Regions from separate parts of the Bradyrhizobium sp. USDA 4516 genome, predicted to be linked through region 2. Evidence: riboswitches for the same ligand, from Rfam matches in the RefSeq annotation. Region 2 holds a riboswitch; the other holds the start of a gene.
What was found. Region 2 has a riboswitch for glycine ahead of ACVI1L_RS04610 (L-serine ammonia-lyase). Riboswitches for the same ligand answer to the same signal wherever they lie in the genome.
Positions count from the first base shown of each region.

Region 1 (9,924 bases), 7.5 Mb from region 2:
TCGGTGACCATGGCGCCGTGCAGGTCGAGATAGACGGCATCGATCGGTCCGGCCGCGGCGATGCCGTCGACCATTTCCGTCACGATCCGCTCGAACGCATCCTTGCTGACATGCGCCGACGGGCTCGCCGCGGCGAAGATCGTCGGCACCAGCTCCCAGCCATTGGCTTCCGCCGCCTCGACAAAGCCGGCGAGGCCGACATTGATCTTGCGCATGACCTTGAGCACGTCGGCGCCATGCCTCATCGACGGCCAGCCGCCGCCATGCACGAAATCGTCATAGGTTGCCTTCGTCGGTGCGAAGGTATTGGTCTCGTGCAGGAAGCCGCCAACGGCAATGCGGGTCATCAAGTCGGTCTCGATACGTTTCTTCGATCATGATGCGATCATAACGACGCGCGTCATGATCTCATCTGTTTGGTTGGAGCGTGATCTCCGGGGAAGACCGGCGTCCACCTTCAGGGCCACGCTCTAGCGCGCGACGTTAAGCGTGTCGTCGCGCCCAGCGCAAGCCGGGGAGCACCAGCGGATTTGCATGCCCTGTGGGCGGAAAGGCTTGAGGCTAAAGACCTAGGCCGTCGCCACAATGCCTTCCGAAACGGGGCGGAAGTTGGCGAAGTCCCAATCGCGTCCGGGCGCCGCATCGAGCAGCGCGCGGGTATAGGCCTGCTGCGGATTGGTCAGCACCTCGGCGGCCGGTCCCTGTTCCACGACGCGGCCATGCTGCATCACGGCGACGTCGTCGCAGATTTGTGCGGCGACGCGCAAATCATGCGTGATGAACAGCAGCGCGATGCCCAGCCGGCGCTGGATTTCGTCAAGCAGATCCAGAACCTGCGCCTGCACCGAGACGTCGAGCGCGGACACCGCCTCATCCGCGACGAGCACGTCGGGATCGAGCGCCAGCGCGCGCGCGATCGCGATGCGCTGGCGCTGGCCGCCGGAGAACTGGTGCGGATAGCGCGAGATCGCGTCGGGCGGCAGATGGACGAGCTCGAGCAGCTCGCGCGCCCGCGCCAGCGCGTCCTTGCGCGGCATGCCATAATTGACCGGGCCTTCCGCGATGCTCTCGCCGACAGTGACGCGCGGATTGAGCGAGCGGTAGGGATCCTGGAAGATGATCTGGATCTTCTGGCGATGCGGCTGCAACAGCCGGCGCGACAGGTCGGAGATCTCGCGGCCGGCGAGGCGTACCCCGCCCGAGGTCGGATCGATCAGGCGGACGATGCAGCGCGCCACCGTCGACTTGCCGGAACCGCTTTCGCCGACGATGCCGAGCGTGCGGCCCTTGCGCAGAGTGAGCGTGACGTTGCTGGCGGCGGCGACCTCGCGGGCTTTGCCGTACAGCGACCGCTCCCGGTAGACCTTGCTGAGCTCGTTGGCTTCCAGCACCACGGGCTCGGTCGTCTCCGGGCGCGGCGCGCGCGGCACCAGGCTCGGCACCGAGGACAAGAGGTTGCGGGTGTACTCCATCTTCGGATTGCGCAGCACGTCCTGCAGCGGGCCGGTTTCGACCAGGCGGCCGTGCCGCATCACCGCGACGCGGTCGGCGATCTCGGCCACCACGCCCATGTCGTGGGTGATAAACAGAACCGCGGTGCCGTGATCGCGTTGCAGGTCGCGGATCAAGGTGAGGATCTGCTTCTGGGTGGTGACGTCGAGCGCGGTGGTCGGCTCGTCCGCGATCAGGAGCTTCGGCTCCAGCACCAGCGCCATCGCGATCATGATGCGCTGGCGCTGGCCGCCCGACAGGCGGTGCGGGTAGGAGGAGAAGATGCGCTCCACGTCCGGCAGCCGCACATGCTCCATCATCGCCAAAATCCTCTGGCGCCGTGCGCGGGCATCGAGATCTGTGTGGGCGCGCAGCACCTCGTCGATCTGGCGGCCTACCGGCACCACGGGATTGAGCGCGGTCATCGGCTCCTGGAAGATCATCGCCATCCGCGTGGCGCGGAGTTGCCGCAGCCGCCGGTCGCTGGCGGTGAGCAGTTCCTCGCCGACCAGTTTGACGCTGCCGCCAGACGGCACCAGCGTGCCCTTCTGCTGCAGGCCCATCACGGTGAGCGATGTCACCGACTTGCCCGAGCCGCTTTCGCCGACCAGGCACAGCGTCTCGCTTTCACGTACCTGCAGCGAGAGGTCGTCGATGATGCGATGCGCATCCGCCTTGCGGCCGAGGCCGACGACGAGATTGCTGATGTCGAGGACGACGTTGGTCATGTCAGGGTCTCTTGGCGCTGCGAAGGAATTTACCCACTGTCATTCCGGGATGGTGCGCCAGCACCAGACCCGGAATCTCGAGATTCCGGGTTCGATGCTTCGCATCGCCCCGGAATGACGGCTTCAGAAGAGCTGAAGCCGTCACTTGCCCTCACGCTGCTTCATGCGGGGATCGAGCGCGTCGCGGGCGGCGTCGCCGATCAGGTTGACGCTGAGAATGGCGATCGAGAGCAGCAGCCCCGGCCAGAAGATCAGCGACGGCTTGACCTGGAAATAGGCGCGGCCCTCGGCCATGATGTTGCCCCATGTCGGCGTTTCCGGCGAGATGCCGGCGCCGAGGAACGACAGGATCGCCTCGGTCAAGATCGCGGACGCGCAGACATAGGTGCCTTGCACGATCAGCGGCGCGATCGTGTTCGGCATCAAATGCCGCCACATGATCTTCGGCAGGCTGCTGCCGAGCGAAATCGCGGCCTCGACATAAGGCTCCTCGCGTGCGGTCAGCACCACTGAGCGCACCAGCCGCGCCACGCGCGGGATCTCGGGGATGGTGATCGCGACCATCACGGTCCAGATGCTGGCGCCCGACAGCGACACCACGGCGATCGCGAGCAGGATGGCGGGGATCGCCATCAGGCCGTCCATCACGCGCATCAGCACCGCATCGACCCAGCGGAAGAAGCCGGCGACGAGGCCGATCAGAAGACCGATGGCGATCGAGCAGACGGCGGCGCCGAGCCCGATCACCAGCGAGATCCGTGCGCCGTAGATGATGCGCGACAACAGGTCGCGGCCATAGGCGTCGGTGCCGAGCAGATATTGCGCGCTCGACGGCTTCAGCCGCTGCGACGGCGTCAGCAGCAGAGGATCATGCGGCGCAAGCAGCGGTGCGAAGATCGCCATCAGGATGATGAGGGCGAGGCTGATCGTCGCAACCGCGATGATCGGCGTCGACGTCAGGAAGCCGAACTTGACGCGGAACGGCCGGGTGACGGGAAGCGAGGATTCGGGAAGGGTTTCGATCGCCATTGCTCAGTACCGGATACGAGGATCGAGCAGGGTGTAGGCGAGGTCGATCAACAGATTGACCGCGACGTAGATACCTGACGTCAACAGGATCATCGCCTGGATCACCGGATAGTCGCGCGCCAGCACCGCATCGACGGTGAGGCGGCCGATGCCGGGCAGATTGAACACGCTCTCGGTGACGACGACGCCGGAGATCAAGAGCGCGAAGCCGGAACCGATCACCGTGATGACCGGCACGGCGGCGTTGCGCAGCGCATGGCGCAGCAGCACGCCGGTCTCGCCGATGCCCTTGGCCCGCGCCGTGCGCACGTAATCCTCGCCGAGCACATCGAGCATCGAGGCCCGCGTCATGCGTGCGATCAGCGCGACATAGATGAAGGAGAGTGTGCAGGTCGGCAGGATGAGGCGCTGGAAGAACGGACCGAAGCCGGCCGAGATGCTCTTGAAGCCCTGTACCGGAACCCAGCGCAGATCGATCGCAAAGATCTGGATCAGCACATAGCCGATGACGAACACCGGCACCGAGAAGCCGAGCACGGAAAGCCCCATCACGAAGCGGTCGATCCAGGTGCCGTGCTTCCACGCCGCGATCACGCCGAGCGGCACCGCCACCAGGATCGAGAGGATGATGGTGGCCAGCGCGACCGAGATCGAGGGCTCGAGGCGCGGGACGATCATTTCGAGGATCGGCTTGTTCGAGATCAGGGAGACGCCGAGGTCGCCGTGCAGCAACTTGGCGATCCAGGTGTAGAACTGGATGTAGATCGGCTCGTTCAGACCAAGCGAGGTCCGAATGCGTTCGAGCTGTTCGGGAGTCGCGTTGTCGCCGGCGAGGATGGCGGCCGGGTCGCCCGGCGTCAGCCGCAGCAACAGGAACACGAACAGAGCCACCACGCCCATCACGGGAATGGCGGCGAGGATGCGGCGAAGCAGATATCCGAGCAAATTTGATCCGTTGGGTTGTGGTCGATGAAGTCCCCAGCGGGACCGTTGCACACCAGACCGTAGCACAGATGGTAGCAGACTCACGGTAGAACTTGAGCAAGTCCCATGCCATCGGTGCTGCGGATTTTGCGGTGCAGCTAATCAGTCCTGTTGGCCGCGATTATTCCTCCGGTGAAGTTTGAAGCAGTCCACTGGAAGGTGGATTGATTTCAGCTTTGCGCGCGTCGGCGGGCACGTCGAGCCCGGCACCGAACGTCGGCGCCATCGGCGGCGTGTCGAGGTCGCGCCAATCGTCGATCGCCTGGGCCACCATCTGCGCCGTTGCCGCCGACAGTGTCCAGCCGAGATGACCGTGGCCCGTATTGTAGAACACGCCCGGAATCCGTCCGGCGCGAACCACCGGCATCATGTTCGGCATCATCGGGCGCAGGCCCGCCCATGGCACGACTTTCGACGTGTCGATCTCCGGGAAATGATGCCGCACCCAGTCCACCAGCGGTTGAATGCGGTCGGCGCGAATGTCGCGGTTGAAGCCGTTGAACTCGGCGGTGCCGGCGACGCGGAAGCGGTCGGCGCCGAGCCGGCTGGTGACGATCTTCGCAGCTTCATCGAGCAGGCTGACGGTTGGGGCCGCATTCCGGCTTTGCGGCGCATCGAGTTGCACCGTGATCGAATAGCCCTTCACCGGATAGACATTGACGCGGTCGTTGAGCAGGCTGGCGAAGTGGCGGCTCGCCACGCCGGCGCAAATCACGATCCCGTCCGCCTGTAGCTGCTGGCGCGTCGCGACCGCAGCATCATGTGAAGCAGCTTCGTTCCAGCCGATGCGGAAGCCGTCATCGCCGTGTGCGATCGTGTCGACGTCGGCTTCATGGACGAAGCTCGCGCCACGGCGGATGCAGGCGTCGGCAAGCCCACGCGCGAATTTGTGAATATCGCCGATCGCGTCCGACGGCGTGAAGAAGCCGCCATAGCAGGTTGTCTGCAGCGCGGGTTCGATGACGCGGATCTCGTCCGGGGTCACCGGCCGGCGGTCGAGCCCGCCTTGCTGCAGCAGCGTGTTGACCTTGAGGCCGGCTTCGAAGCCGGCCCTGTCGTGATAGACGTGCAGGATGCCGCGGCGTTCGAGATCGAAGGCGATGTTTTCGCGCTCTGCGATCGAGAACAGATGCTTGCGCGCTTCGATGGCGAGCTTCGTGGTCTCGATGGTGTTGCCGCGATAGCGCGTGATGTGGCCTACGAACTCGCCGATCCAGGAATATTTGTGCCAGCTCGGCTTCGGGTTCATCAGCAGCGGCGCGTCGCTTCTCAGCATCCAGCGCAGCCCCTTGAGGATGGTCGCGGCGCTGTTCCACACCTCGGCGTTGCTGGCGGAGAGTTGTCCGCCATTGGCGAACGAGGTTTCCATCGCGGCGTAGCGATGCCTGTCGAGGACAGTCACCTTGTAGCCGCGTTCAAGCAGGGCATAGGCCGTCGTTACGCCGGTGATGCCGGCGCCGATGATCGCGATGTGTGGCATGATAGTTGTCAGGCTCCCGTGGGTTAGAGTCGCCGAACCGCCGGTGAAACCGGCATCGGCGCCCCATCTGTCACGGTACCTGAGAGCTTGATCCGCATCGGGCCGGGGCCAGAAGCGAACTATCCCCTTCGGTGGACGTCATGGCCCTTGATGTGCGGCCATGTTCGTCTCTCTCCAGATCGTCCTGACGATACAGTCCTTTTGCCTGAGAGTTTCCGGGGCGGTTGCTCCGTCGGCGCCAAAGGCAACAACACGAATGTTGTCGCTTCGATCTCTCCCGCATCGTCGCGTTGGACGGCCGGACCGTAGGCGAAGCCTCAAAAATGGACAAGGCTAAATTTCGATCCGGCAGTGCCAACGTGTTGTGCAGTGCAAATCGATGTCAGTCCAGCGTCGCCAGCAGTGCCGCCATCAGGCGGCCGCGTTCGGCGAGGCTGTCGACCTCGATGTGCTCGTTGAGCGTATGTGCATCGGCGCCGCGAACGCCGAGGCCGTCGAGCGTGGGGATGCCCATCGCGCCGGTGAAGTTGCCGTCCGAGCCGCCGCCGGCGCTGCCGTGCGGCAGATCGAGACCCATCGCTGCAGCAAGGCCTTTTGCCTTTTCATAGAGCGCCATGGTGCCCGCATCGGGCTCCCACACCGGGCGGGTGACGCCGCGCGTCACCTTGAAGGTCACGTCGTTGGCGGTGCCCGACAGTGCCAGCATGCGCTCGACGCCACGGTCGAGATCGGCCTGGCGCTTGGCCATGCTGAGCGCTTCGCCGGTGCAGGTCGTCGCGACGCAATTGACCCACTGGCCGCCATGCACGATGCCGACCGAGAACGTGCAGTCCTCGGTGGTCATGCCGTCGATGGCGATGATCTGCCGCGCCATCTCGCGGATCGCGGAGCGGCCGGAAGACAGCGTTGCGCCGGCATGGCTGGGCTTGCCGGTGGCTTCCAGGTTGAAGCGCGCGATCGCATAGCGGCCGGTGACGACGCCGTTGTTCGGACGGCCGGGCTCCGGCACCAGCACATATTTGTTGCGCGCGGCTTCCGCCTCGATGATGTCGCGCGTCGACGGCGTGCCGACCTCTTCGTCGGGGGTGAACAGCACGGTGATCGGCAGCGGAGTCGTAAAGGAGGCGCGCGCCAATTGCCTGATCGCCTCGATCGACAGGTAGTTGCCGCCCTTCATGTCGAAGATGCCCGGCCCGAAGCACTTGTTGCCTTCGCGCCGCCACTTCAGCTTCTCGATCGTGCCGACGGGGTGAACGGTGTCCAGATGGCCGGCGATCAGGATGCCGGGCTGGCCTTGTTTCGGATGGGGGAAACGGGCGCGGACGCAGCCCGCGAAGCCCTGGCGTCCGGCGATGCGCTCGATCGTCGCACCCATGATCGCCATCTCGCGGGCGGCGAGATCGAGCATGCGTTCGACCGCGGCGGCGTCCCAGGTCGGGCTTTCGCATTCCACCCAGCTGCGCAGGCCCTGCAGCATCGTTTCGGAATCAAAGGGGAGATTGGCGGGGTTCATCGTTGTTCTCTCTTGTTGTTCTGACGGCGCCGGCATCGCGCGCGCGTTACGAAAATCTCAGCCGACGATTTTGTAAAGCCAAAATCTGGCGCGCGGCCTCATTCGTTTGTGTACGTCCGATGCGACCTGAAACCGATTGACGCGCTTGGCGCTTGGTGCAAGTCTCAATTTCACAAGCCATACAGCATGTTAGTTCGCCTAAATAACGAACCACATGCATAACGAATAAGCCGGCTTTGACCAGTTACACGTCAGGAGAGATTGCATGTTCCCTATCTCGCGTTGGAAACACCGCACGCTAGCGGCCGCGTTGACGGCGCTCGCGCTGTCGTTCGCGCCGCAGGAATTGTCATTCGCGCCGCAGGCGATGGCCGCGGGCAAGACCATCACCGCGGTGATGCACTCGGATCTGCGCGTCATCGATCCGATCATGACCACGGCCTACATCACCCGCGATCATGGCTACATGATCTATGACACGCTGCTGGCGACGGATTCCAATTTCAAGATCCAGCCGCAGATGGCGGACTGGAAGGTTTCCGACGACAAGCTGACCTACACGTTCACGCTGCGCGACGGTCTGAAGTGGCACGACGGCGCGCCGGTCACCGCGGAAGACTGCGTCGCCTCGCTGCAGCGTTGGGGCAAGGTCGACGGCATGGGCCAGAAGCTGATGGACTTCGTCGCGAGCCTGGAGGCGACCGACGCCAAGACCATCACGCTGAAGCTGAAGGAACCCTACGGCCTCGTGCTGGAATCGATCGGCAAGCCGTCATCGCGCGTGCCGTTCATGATGCCGAAGCGTCTGGCCGAGACGCCGCCGGACAAGCCGATCCCGGAACAGATCGGCTCCGGACCGTTCAAATTCGTGCAGGCGGAATTCCAGCCGGGCGTGAAGGCGGTCTATGAGAAGAACAAGGACTACGTGCCGCGCAAGGAGCCTGCGAGTTGGACCGCGGGCGGCAAGGTGGTCAAGGTCGACCGTGTCGAGTGGGTCACGATGGCCGATGCGCAGACCGCGGTGAACGCGTTGCAATCCGGCGACATCGATTTCATGGAGAACCTTCCGTTCGACATGCTGCCGGTGCTCGAAGCCAATCCGGATCTCAAGATCGACGTCCTCAACAAGTTCGGCTTCCAGACCCTCGGACGCATGAACTTCCTCTATCCGCCGTTCGACAATCCGAAGGTGCGCCGGGCTGCGTTCCTGGCGATGAACCAGAAGGACGTGCTCGACGCGCTGGTCGGCAACGCCAAGTACCAGAGGATCTGCGGCGCCTTCTTCGTCTGCGGCACGCCGCTCGAGACCGACGTCGGGGCCGAAACGCTGGTGAAGGGCAACGGCCTGGCGGAAGCCAAGAAGGCGCTTGCCGCATCCGGCTATGACGGCACCCCCGTGGTGATCATGGCGCCGGGCGACGTCACGACGTTGAAAGCCCAACCGGTCGTGGCTGCGCAGCAGTTGCGCGAGGCCGGCTTCAAGGTCGACCTGCAGGCCACCGACTGGCAGACCGTGGTGACCCGCCGCGCCAGCCAGAAGCCGCCGAAGGAAGGCGGCTGGAACATGTTCTTCACCAACTGGGTCGCGGCCGACGTTTCCGATCCGATCGTCAACGCGTCGATCACGGGTCGCGGCAAGAATGGCGGCTGGTTCGGCTGGGCCGAAGACCCGAAGATCGAGGAGCTGCGTGACAAGTTCGCGCGCGCCGGCTCGGCTGAGGAAAAGAAGAAGATCGCCGCGGAAATCCAGACCGAGGCCTACGATCAGGTGATCTACGTTCCGCTCGGCCAGTACACCATTCCGAGCGCATGGCGGAAGTCGCTGACCGGTGTGCTCGACGGCCCGGCGACGCCGATCTTCTGGAATATCGACAAGTCCGAGTAAGCTTGCGGCTTGACGCAAAAACAAATGGCCGGGACTTGTCCCGGCCATTTTCTTTTCGCCCTGTCGCGTGTCAGGTGTGGCTGTCGCGGAGCTGCTCCAATCCGTCGCTGAGCGGTGGTCCGCCTTGTGGTGCGTGCTGCGGCGGGGAGGGGCGCTCCTTGCGCTGATCGGGTTGGTCGGTTGCGCGCTGCGCGGATGGATCGTCGTTCGGCATCGTCATGCTCCAATTGCGGCATGACAACGAATACGCAGTGCACGGGTTCCGAACCGGGGACCGCTAATCGCCGTGGCCTGGTGTCATGCTGCTCGGGCTCGACAAGCTCGTGAGCTGTGTCTGTCTGGTGCCGGTTCCGCTCATCCTGACCACCGCTCCAGCGGCAAATGCGAGCAGTCCGTACACCACGATCGCGCCGCGGATCCATCGCCGGTAGATCGCGCGGTCGTCGGGCGCAGCGTTGCGGAAATTCTGGGCATTGAGCCCGTTGCTGCAATGAGCCGCATCGTCGCCATGCTCGAGAGTAAAGGCACCATGATCGCGCGCCGTTTCGCTAGCAATCCGATTGCTCTTCGCAATCCGATTGCAGTTTGCAATCTCCATCGCCGATCTCCGACCAAAATTGATTTCGAAATGCAACAGCCGCGAAAATGCGCGGCCGGAATTTCCAATGCGGGTAAGACTACGACAGTCAGCGATCGCGGCGTGTGAACTGCGCCACAGCCGGGAAACACGACGCTGGCCCGCTCGGGTGCGCGTGGCATGCGAAGGTTGGTGCGGGCGGTGGGACTCGAACCCACACGACGTTGCCATCGAGGG
Region 1 is NZ_JBSRXT010000001.1:8,477,417-8,487,340, reverse strand. It holds gene ACVI1L_RS39390 (M81 family metallopeptidase) at 1-347, opposite strand, end outside; gene ACVI1L_RS39385 (ABC transporter ATP-binding protein) at 570-2,219, opposite strand; gene ACVI1L_RS39380 (ABC transporter permease) at 2,361-3,248, opposite strand; gene ACVI1L_RS39375 (ABC transporter permease) at 3,252-4,193, opposite strand; gene ACVI1L_RS39370 (D-amino acid dehydrogenase) at 4,354-5,712, opposite strand; glycine riboswitch at 5,778-5,892, opposite strand; glycine riboswitch at 5,896-6,002, opposite strand; gene ACVI1L_RS39365 (M20/M25/M40 family metallo-hydrolase) at 6,095-7,225, opposite strand; gene ACVI1L_RS39360 (ABC transporter substrate-binding protein) at 7,491-9,110, shown strand; gene ACVI1L_RS39355 (hypothetical protein) at 9,181-9,324, opposite strand; gene ACVI1L_RS39350 (hypothetical protein) at 9,388-9,708, opposite strand; tRNA gene ACVI1L_RS39345 (tRNA-Leu) at 9,878-9,924, opposite strand, start outside.
Region 1: it holds a riboswitch for glycine, as region 2 does, so the genes downstream of both, ACVI1L_RS39370 (D-amino acid dehydrogenase) here and ACVI1L_RS04610 (L-serine ammonia-lyase) in region 2, are expected to answer to the same signal.

Region 2 (9,924 bases):
CGAGCTGGATGGTGTAGCCGTCGGGCGCCACGAACTGCACCGCGATGGCACCGAGACCGCCGGCAACGCCGGTGATGCCGGCCGAGACGCCGAACGCCAGCGTCTTGTACAGCGCGACGTCGACGCCCATCGCGGAGGCCGCGATCTCGTTGTCGCGGATCGCCATGAAGGCGCGGCCGGAGCGCGAGCGCAGCAGGTTCACCGAAGCGATATAGATCGCGATCGTGACCACCAGCGTGAAGTAATACAGCCACATGTCCTGCCCCATCGGCAGGCCGAACGGCGCATCCGGCTTGGTGACCACGAGACCCTGCACGCCGCCGGTCCAGTGCTCGAAATAGCCCAGCTTCAGAAGCTGCGGCATCGCGGTGGCGAGCGCAAAGGTCGCGAGCGCCAGATAGACGCCGGAAAGCCGCAGCGCCGGCTGGCCGAACAGGAAGCCGAAGCCGAAGCAGACGATGCCGGCGATCGGCAGCGTGAGGGCATAGTTCATGCCCGCATGCTCCATCAGGATCGCCGAGGTGTAGGCGCCGACGGCGTAGAACGCGCTCTGGCCGAGCGAGAACTGGCCGGAGCCGCCGGTCAGGATGTTGAGCGCCAGCACCGCAAGGCCGTAGATCAGAAGCATCGTCATCTGGAAGATGATGAAGTTCTTGACGAACAGCGGGATCAGGATCAGCGCGGCGAGCACGACGAGCGAGGTGCCGTAGCCCAGCGTCATGGCGCGCTTGGGAACGGCCTCGACGGCCTGGCCTTCGGTGACGACTTCGACTTCTTCAGCGGCGCTCATGATCAAACTCGCTTCACGATGGCGCGGCCGAACAGGCCTGCCGGTTTCACGACCAGGACGACGATGATCAGCGCAAGCGCGATCGGAAGTTTCAGTTCATTGCCGACGCCGGGGATGTAGGTGCCGACGAGGTTCTCGAAGACGCCGACCAGGAAGCCACCCATGACGGCGCCGAACGGGCTCGACAGGCCGCCGAGCACGGCTGCGGCAAATCCATAGATCAGCACGCCGAGCATCATGTTAGGCTCGAGGAACACCACAGGTGCGATCATCATGCCGGCGATCGAGCCGATCGAGGCGGCCATGCCCCAGCCCAGCGCGATCATCCACGAGGTGTTGATGCCGACCAGCCGGGCCGATTCCGGCAGCGATGCGGCGGCGCGCATCGCAAGACCGACCCGGGTGAAGCGGAAGAAGAAGAACAGCAGGAGCAGCATCAACAGCGTGATGCCGATCATGCCGGCCTGATGGGTCGAGATCAGCTGGCTGCCGAGGAACGGTGAGGAACCGAACGGCGTCGGATACTGCTTGATGGTGAAGTCCCAGATCAGGCCGGCGACCGAGTTGATGATCGCGTAGAGCGCGATGAAGCCGGCGACGTTGGTCAGGATCGGCGCCTTCGCCAGCGGCTTGAACAGCAACCGCTCGATGACGATGCCGGCGGCGAACGAAAAGGCGACGGTGAGCACGAAGGCGCCCCAATACGGCACGCCCCATTGCATCAGCTGCCAGGACACGAAGGTCGAGAACATCGCCATTTCGCCCTGGGCGAAATTCAGATGGTCGATGGCCTGGTAGATCATGACCACCGCGAGCGCCATGCAGGCATAGATCGCGCCGGTGGCGATGCCGGCCAGGACCTGGTTGGCAAAAAGCTCCATTGTGCCAGCTCCCTCAGTAGCCGAGATAGGATTTGCGGACGTCTTCGTTGTTCGCGATGTCCTTGGCATTGCCCGACATCACGATCCGTCCGGTTTCGATCACGTAGGCCTGGTCGGCGAGCTCAAGCGCGAGCTGCGCATTCTGCTCGACCACCAGGATGGTCACCTTTTCCTCGCGATTGATCTTGCCGAGGATGCGGAACAGGTCGCGCACGATCAGCGGCGCGAGGCCGAACGACGGCTCGTCGAGCAGCATCAGGCGCGGCCGCAGCATCAGCGCGCGCGCCACCGCGAGCATCTGCTGCTCGCCGCCGGACAGCGTGCCGGCCTGCTGGGTGTAGCGCTGCTTCAGCACCGGGAAATGCTCGTACATCCGTTCGATGTCGGCGCCGATCGCCTTCTTGTCCGGGCGGCTGATGGCGCCGAGCTGCAGGTTTTCCTCCACCGTCATGTTGGTGAAGGTGCCGCGGCCCTGCGGCACGTGGGCGATGCCGAGGCGGACCACGTTTTCGGTCGAGCGCGTGCCGATCGGCTTGCCCTCGAACTCGATCGCGCCGGTGGAGCGCACCATGTTGCAGATCGCCCGCAGTGTGGTGGTCTTGCCGGCGCCGTTGGCGCCGAGCAGGGTGGTCAGCGAGCCCTCGTTGAGCGAAAAGGAGAGGCCGTGCAGGGCCTGAACCTGGCCGTAATAGGCGCGCAGGTCCTTGACGTTGAGCATCGTGGTCATTGGTCCTTGCTCCCCAGATAGGCCTTGATGACATCAGGGTCGGCCTGGACCTGGGCCGGCGTGCCTTCGGCAAGCTTGCGGCCGAAATTGAGCGCGACGACGTGGTCGGCGATCGACATCACGAGACCCATGTGATGCTCGACCAGCAGCACGGTGATCTTGCGGTCGTCGCGGATTTTGCGGATCAGGTCGCCGAGCACATAGACTTCTTCGTGATTGAGGCCGCCGGCCGGCTCGTCGAGCAGCAGGATCTTCGGATCCGCGGCCAGGGCGCGCGCCAGTTCGACGCGCTTCTGGGTGCCGAACGGAAGTCCCGAGACCACGGTGTGGGCGACGTCCTCGAGATCGAGATAGCCAAGGATGTCGTGCACCTTCTTGTTCATGTCGGTCTCGCCGCGGCGGACCCAGGCGAGGCGCAGCGAGTCGCTGACGATGTCGCTCGAGGTGCGCGCATGCGCGCCGACGCGCACATTGTCGATCACGGACAGGTTGGGGAACAGCGCGACGTTCTGGAAGGTGCGGCCGATGCCGATCTCGGCGATCCGGTGCGGCGGGCGCGACAGGATGCTCTTGCCTTCCATCAGGATGTCGCCCGACGACGGCTGATAGAGCCGCGACAGGCAATTGAACAGCGTCGTCTTGCCGGCGCCGTTCGGCCCGATCAGCCCGAGGATCTGTCCATGGCGCATGTCGAACGACACGCCGTTCAGTGCGATGATGCCGCCGAACACGACGCTGACGTCGCGAACCGCGAGAAATGAGGAGCGTGATTGGTCCGTTGATCGGGACACTTCTTCTTTCCCGACTTCAGCGATGGCATCTCGGCTATTCAACCCGAACACACGAATCCCCTATCGATCTCGATGCGACATATCATCAGCAGTTCCGTGAAACGGCGGCGAAGAGTCGCGTCAGCCTGGAAAGCGCTCGCCGAACTGAACCAAACGCTCTGCAGACATGCACCGCATTGCCCGGAGCAAACGAACCGGGCGTCCGCGACTGCCAAGTTGAAGCAGCATCACGGAGCAAGCGGGCAGACATCGCAAATTATGATCATTGACAGCCGCACACGACGTTTCAACCCTCTCAGTTCTGCAGGTCATTGAGCAGCCTGCTAGTTCACAATTCTTCGGGTCTATAACGAGGACCGGGATTCGCATCGAAGCCCGGACGAAATCAAACATCGTGCGCAACATCGCCGCCGCTTGACGTGTTGCTTCACCGATGAGAGGCTCGGCAAACTAAGTATTTGCCTACGGTGAACGCAAACGAACAGTATTCGACCAAGCGGTGAACCGTTTTCACGGACGACAGAACGGCGCGCCCTTGCTCGATCCAGGCGACTGCGATACAGCCCACTCGGCAGCTATTTTTCAATCATCAGTGTTTGGAGTTTTAGAGAAGTAACTAAGTCTATCTGACCACGGGAGAGGCCGGATACCCGGCGCCGAAGGAGCAACCGCCCCGGAAACTCTCAGGCAAAAGGACCGTGTCGGATCTACATCTGGAAAGTGATGCGGTCAGCATCCGCCGAAGGGATAACACTCTCAGGCCAAAAAGACAGATGGGGCGCTTCAACAGCTCGATCGATTTGATCGATGGCTAGAGGTGCTTCATGTCGGTATCTGCGTTAACAACAGCAATAACCACCCTGCTCGAGCGGGCTGCGCAACGCGGCGAGCAAATCATGTTGCCCATCGGGCTGGGTGACTTGTTCAAGGTTGGGGTCGGTCCGTCTTCCTCACATACGATCGGACCGATGAAGATCGCGTCCTCTTTCGTGAGAGGCCTAGGCGCAGAGCGGCAACAAAGGACCAGCAGAATAGCCGTTACCGCCTTCGGATCGCTGGCCTGGACTGGTAAAGGCCATCGAACGGACGCTGCGATTTTGCTCGGGCTCTCCGGACACTCGCCCGACCAGCTGGAGCCGGATGAGACCGACTCGATCTTGGCCGAGATACGATCGAGTGGCAGCGTTGTTCTTCCCAATGATACTGCAATCGAATTCATCGAAGCACGCGACATCGTCTTTGACAGGCAAACGGTCTACGACCGTCACCCCAATGCGCTGTTGCTGCAAGCCTTCGATATACGCCGCGAAATCATCGCCTCAGAGGTCTGGTACTCCGTTGGAGGGGGATTTGTCGAACGCGACGGAGACAGCGGCGCATCAAAGGTGCAGACCTTTGCATTCGGCTTCGATTTCCGGTCGGCGGATGAGCTCCTGGCAATATGCCGCGCCAATTTCTGCACCATAGCTGACGTTGCGTTCGTCAACGAGCTGGCACGCCGGGACGAGCCTTCCATCGTTGAACTTCTAGACACCCTTATCCGAGTGATGATGGCGTGTGTCGATCGCGGCCTCGATCGAGATGGGGACCTGCCCGGCAGTTTGAAAGTCCCGCGCCGAGCGAAGAAGCTGTTTCAGAGACTTCGGTCTGCTGCGCTGGCCAACCAACGCTCCCCAAGCGAAGCGTTCGAGTACGTGTCCGCCTTTGCCATTGCCGTGAATGAGGAGAACGCTTCCGGTGGTCGGGTCGTCACGGCACCGACGAATGGCGCCGCCGGCGTGTTACCCGCCGTTCTCAGATATTACCGTGACTTCTGCGACGGATCCGATGTGAATGGCATGCGCAGATTCCTTCTCACTGCGACCGCGATCGGCAGCATCATCAAACACAACGCTTCCATCTCCGGCGCGGAAGTTGGTTGTCAGGGTGAGGTCGGCTCGGCCGCCGCGATGGCGGCTGCAGGACTTGCCGCCGCCCTAGGTGGCACCAACGAACAAATCGAAAATGCTGCTGAGATTGCAATGGAGCATCATCTCGGCATGACCTGCGACCCGGTCGCAGGGCTCGTTCAGATCCCGTGCATCGAACGCAACGCATTCGGCGCAATCAAGTCGATCAATGCAGCGCTGCTGGCTCTCGCCGGCGATGGCACCCACAAGGTATCGCTTGATCATGTCATCGAGACGATGCGTCAGACCGGAGCCGACATGCACGACAAGTACAGAGAGACATCTCGAGGCGGCCTCGCCGTTAACGTCCCCGAGTGCTGAACAAAGGAAGTAGCCATGGATAATGTCGTGGAAATGACGCGACGAGGTTTCGATGATCCCGTGTTCGCGTCCATCGATCGAGAGCTGCGCCGCCAGCAGAGTCAGATCGAGCTGATTGCATCCGAAAACATCGTTTCAGAAGCGGTCCTCGCAGCTCAGGGGTCCGTGCTCACCAACAAGTATGCTGAAGGATATCCCGCACGCCGGTACTATGGAGGCTGCGAGTTTGTTGACGAAGTCGAGCTGCTTGCGATTGAACGGGCGAAGGCACTTTTCGGCGCAGGATTTGCCAACGTGCAACCTCACTCCGGAGCACAAGCAAACCTTGCTGCATTCCTGGCGCTTCTGGAGCCCGGCGACACCTTTATGGGCCTTTCTCTAGCGCATGGCGGTCATCTCACGCACGGTGCCGCCGTCACGATCTCAGGTAAGTGGTTTCGGGCGATCCCTTACGGAGTACGCGAGACGGACCACCTGATCGATATGGATGAAGTCCGCAGCCTGGCGCATCAACATCGGCCAAAGCTAATTGTTGCGGGCGGTTCGGCCTATCCTCGTGAGATTGACTTCACACAGTTTCGGACGATCGCCGATGAAATTGGCGCGAAACTGATGGTCGATATGGCTCACGTTGCTGGCCTTGTTGCTGCCAATGCCTACCCGAGCCCGGTTCCCCATGCACATGTCGTGACTTCGACGACGCACAAGACGTTGCGCGGACCACGCGGCGGGCTCATTCTGACCAACGACGAGGATCTCGCGAAGAAGCTAAATTCGGCAGTCTTTCCAGGATCCCAAGGCGGTCCACTGATGCACGTCATAGCCGCAAAAGCTGTGGCATTCGGAGAGGCGCTTCAGCCGTCGTTCACGACGTATGCGAAGCAAACGATTGCCAACGCGCGGGTCCTTGCCGCCTCGCTCGCCGAGGGCGGTCTTGCGATCGTTTCCGGCGGCACCGACAGCCATGTCGTTCTGGTCGACCTGCGCCCGCTTGGAGTGACGGGCAAGGCCGCCGAACTGGCGCTTGGCCATGTCGGCTTGACTTGCAACAAAAATGGAATCCCCTTTGATCCACAGAAGCCGGCTATCACCTCGGGGATCCGATTGGGCTCGCCCGCCGTCACCACACGGGGGTTCAAGGAAACGGAGTTCCGGGAAATCGGATCATTGATCCTGAAAACCCTGAACATTGCCGCGAGAGATCCGCTGATTTTGATTGGGGAGACATCGATTGCCAAACGTGTGCGCGAACTCAGTCAGGCATTTCCGATTTATCCGCACGCAATTTAACCGTCCGGTCGATTGAGGGAGACAGGTACAATGGAAGCGAAAACGCTATCAGCAGAGCTCCGCGACCAGGCGACAGCCCTTTACAAAGCTGCGCCGCAGGTCATGCAGACTTTCCAGAGTGTCATGCTTGCCGCCAACAAGAATGGCGCTCTGCCGGCCAAGATCAAGGAGCTCATTGCCGTCGCCATTTCGATCAGCGTAAAATGCGAAGGTTGCATCGTCTTCCACATGCAGAGCGCAATCAAGCACGGCGCGACTAGGGAAGAGCTTGTCGAAGCAATCGCCGTCTCGGTCGAAATGGGCGGCGGCCCTGCTACGGTTTATGCGGGCAAGGCGCTCGCGGCTTTCGACGAACTGACGTCATAGCGTCTCCGCTGCAAAAGCGGGACACGAGCAAGTGCGCTACTGCCTGGTCAACAGGAAGTTCGACGTAGCGACGGCCTCCACGGCTTGGCCATGAACGAACGTCCGGACCGATTGGACGCCAAAATACCAATTGCCGGGGCCGGGATGCCTGCGTAATCTTCAGCGAGAGCAAGAGCATACCGCAGGATCTGAAGTCATTGACAGGACGACCGGAGCCCGCATGACATCTTCGCACATACCGCCACTGCAGTTGCTGCGCGGGTTCGAAGCTGCGGCTCGTCATCTCAGCTTTACCCGCGCTGCGGCGGAGCTACACATTACCCACGGAGCGATCAGCCATCAGATCAGGGCGCTTGAAGCGCAACTGCGCACGAAGCTGTTTCAGCGACAAGGTAGGCAGATGGTGCTCACCGAGCGCGGGCAGATACTTGTTAACCAAATCCGCCAAGGACTCCGACTGCTAGAACGCGCGTTCGAAGGAAGCGCACAACGTGCCCGATCTGATGTTCTGACCATCAGCCTGCTACCGGCATTCGCATCGCGATGGCTGATCCCCCGAATTGGTTCGTTTCACACTCATCACCCTGGTGTTCAATTGGCACTTCGGACAACAACCGAACTTGCCAACCTCGCGTCAGACGGCGTCGATCTGGCGATCCGCTATGGTCCAGGAGGCTGGCCGGGCGTGCAGCAGGAGAGGTTGATCGGCGAGCTCATTTTTCCCGTCTGCAGCCCGAATTACCGTGACGGAAACTACCCCAGATCACTGCCCGAGCTAGCGCACGCAGACCTCTTGCTCAATCCACACCAACCCTGGGAAGCATGGTTCAACGCGGCGGGCGCGGATATGCGGGAGCCGCATCATGGTACATCGTACACCGACGCCGCTCTTTTGCTCGAGGCTGCAGCGGAAGGGCATGGCATTGCGCTCGCCAGGGGCACCCTTGTTGCCGACGATCTTCGCTCCGGACGCTTGGTCCGCCTCTTCGATTGCGCGATACCGGATGAGTACTCTTATTTTATGGTATGGCGTGCGGAAAGCCGAAAACTAAAGAGTATCGCGATCTTCCGTGACTGGATGCTGGGACAGCTCAGGCCCAGTGAAGAAGCTGACATCAAGAGCGGAGCCGCGTTCAGCAATGAATCTGCCCGTGATGCGTCGCGACAGCCAAAGCATCGCGCGCGCACAGCCAAGAGGGTTAATATCTCGCAGACGGCGACATCTCACCGCTAGAAATCGGCTCACGAAGCCACTGTAAGCATTTCCTCGCGCGCTTTTACATGCTTCGTCAGCAGCCCGAGGTGGATTACAGCTCAATTTCGAGGTCGGTAAGAGGAATGCATGAGCACAGGAGTTGCTCTTCGCTCGACGTTTCTGCATGGGTCTTGCGGATAGGCAGCACCTCGCCAGCAGCGATTTTCTGGGCACACGTACCGCACACACCCGTTCGACACGAGTACGGCACGTCCAGCCCGACCGTTTCCGCCAAGTCGAGCAAAGTGCCCTGCTCCTTCGTCCAGATTGCGGTTACCCCGGAAAGCGTGAACCGAACGTAGCAAGCTGTCGGTGTGTCAATGGCATTTTTTTCAGGTACAATCGGCCGCGGTTTACAGGCCTCTCCCAGCCATTGAATCTGTATCGAGTGTACGCCACGCATATTCGAAGCTAGCTCGGTTTCCGCCCAATTAACGAACTCCGTCGGCCCACAGACAAACACATCGCTCCCTTGGTCCGAAAGCGCGCCGGCGATGAGGGAAGCATTTATTGGTCCGCAAAGATCGAAATCCCGTCCTTGCCGATCGTCCGCGAGCGGTTCAACGAAGCAGCTCCGCCAATGGCTATTGCTAAGCTCTGACCTGAGCGACTCAACTTTGGTCTTCAGGCCGAACGTATTCGAATTGATGGTAGAGTAAAAAAAGCTGGCGCGGTGACGCGGCGCCCGGACGGCGAGCTCTTCGGCAACTGCCGCAACGAAGGATTCACCTACACCCGAAGCAACAACGACTATTGGACGATCCAAACGCTCAGGTAGCTGGAAGCTTCCTGTAGGTCCGTCAGCCCGCACCACGCCGCCGCGATCCACTTGGTGGTACCAGTAGTCCGGCGCGTATGCATCTGGCACGGTCGGCCGGCCATCATGAGCGATCGTAATGCGATAGCTCTTCGGCCTGGCCGAGAAGGCTGACAAAAGATATTCTCGCTCCCCGATTCCGGGGACGTCAAAGACAAGCCGCTGACCGCTGCGAAACGGCGCGAGCGCCGTGTCATCCTCGGCGGCGAGGTAAATCGAAAGAATGTTCGGAGTTTCCTCGACCTTACGAATTATTTTGTAGTTGCGTTTGGTCATACGCCAACGTGAGGTTTCCGGCGAAGACTTTCTGGGGCTTCCTTAGCGGCACCTTCGCTGCCCATGCAGCGAAAGCACCCTCCAGACTAATCGTTCCTGGCTCAGGTCGCTATTTCGCCTCAGTCTTGGCTTCGACACCAAATCCGGCTGTGTTACCGAACACGTTCGGCTTTCGGTACACCGCGAGCAGAATGCAGCCCTCATCGCTTCGCGTCTCGTGGTATGAGCCAGGCTGACGCCATACATACTCCCCGGCGCGGCAAATGCCGTCATGATCGTAGAATGACCCTTCGAGCACAAAACTTTGCTCGAGCTCGGGGTGCTGATGAAATGGTAACCGCGCGCCAGGCTCCCACTTGAGGAGACAGGTCAGCTCTCCGGCCTCAGGCCGCTCGTAAAGCACCTTGATCTGAATGCCTTCGAATTGAGACGGCTTCCAATCGATCGCCGCCGGCTTGACA
Region 2 is NZ_JBSRXT010000001.1:977,078-987,001, forward strand. It holds gene ACVI1L_RS04590 (branched-chain amino acid ABC transporter permease) at 1-790, opposite strand, end outside; gene ACVI1L_RS04595 (branched-chain amino acid ABC transporter permease) at 793-1,671, opposite strand; gene ACVI1L_RS04600 (ABC transporter ATP-binding protein) at 1,685-2,398, opposite strand; gene ACVI1L_RS04605 (ABC transporter ATP-binding protein) at 2,395-3,189, opposite strand; glycine riboswitch at 3,813-3,898, shown strand; gene ACVI1L_RS04610 (L-serine ammonia-lyase) at 4,014-5,459, shown strand; gene glyA (serine hydroxymethyltransferase) at 5,475-6,749, shown strand; gene ACVI1L_RS04620 (carboxymuconolactone decarboxylase family protein) at 6,780-7,115, shown strand; gene gcvA (transcriptional regulator GcvA) at 7,336-8,349, shown strand; gene ACVI1L_RS04630 (flavin reductase family protein) at 8,423-9,463, opposite strand; gene ACVI1L_RS04635 (cupin domain-containing protein) at 9,573-9,924, opposite strand, start outside.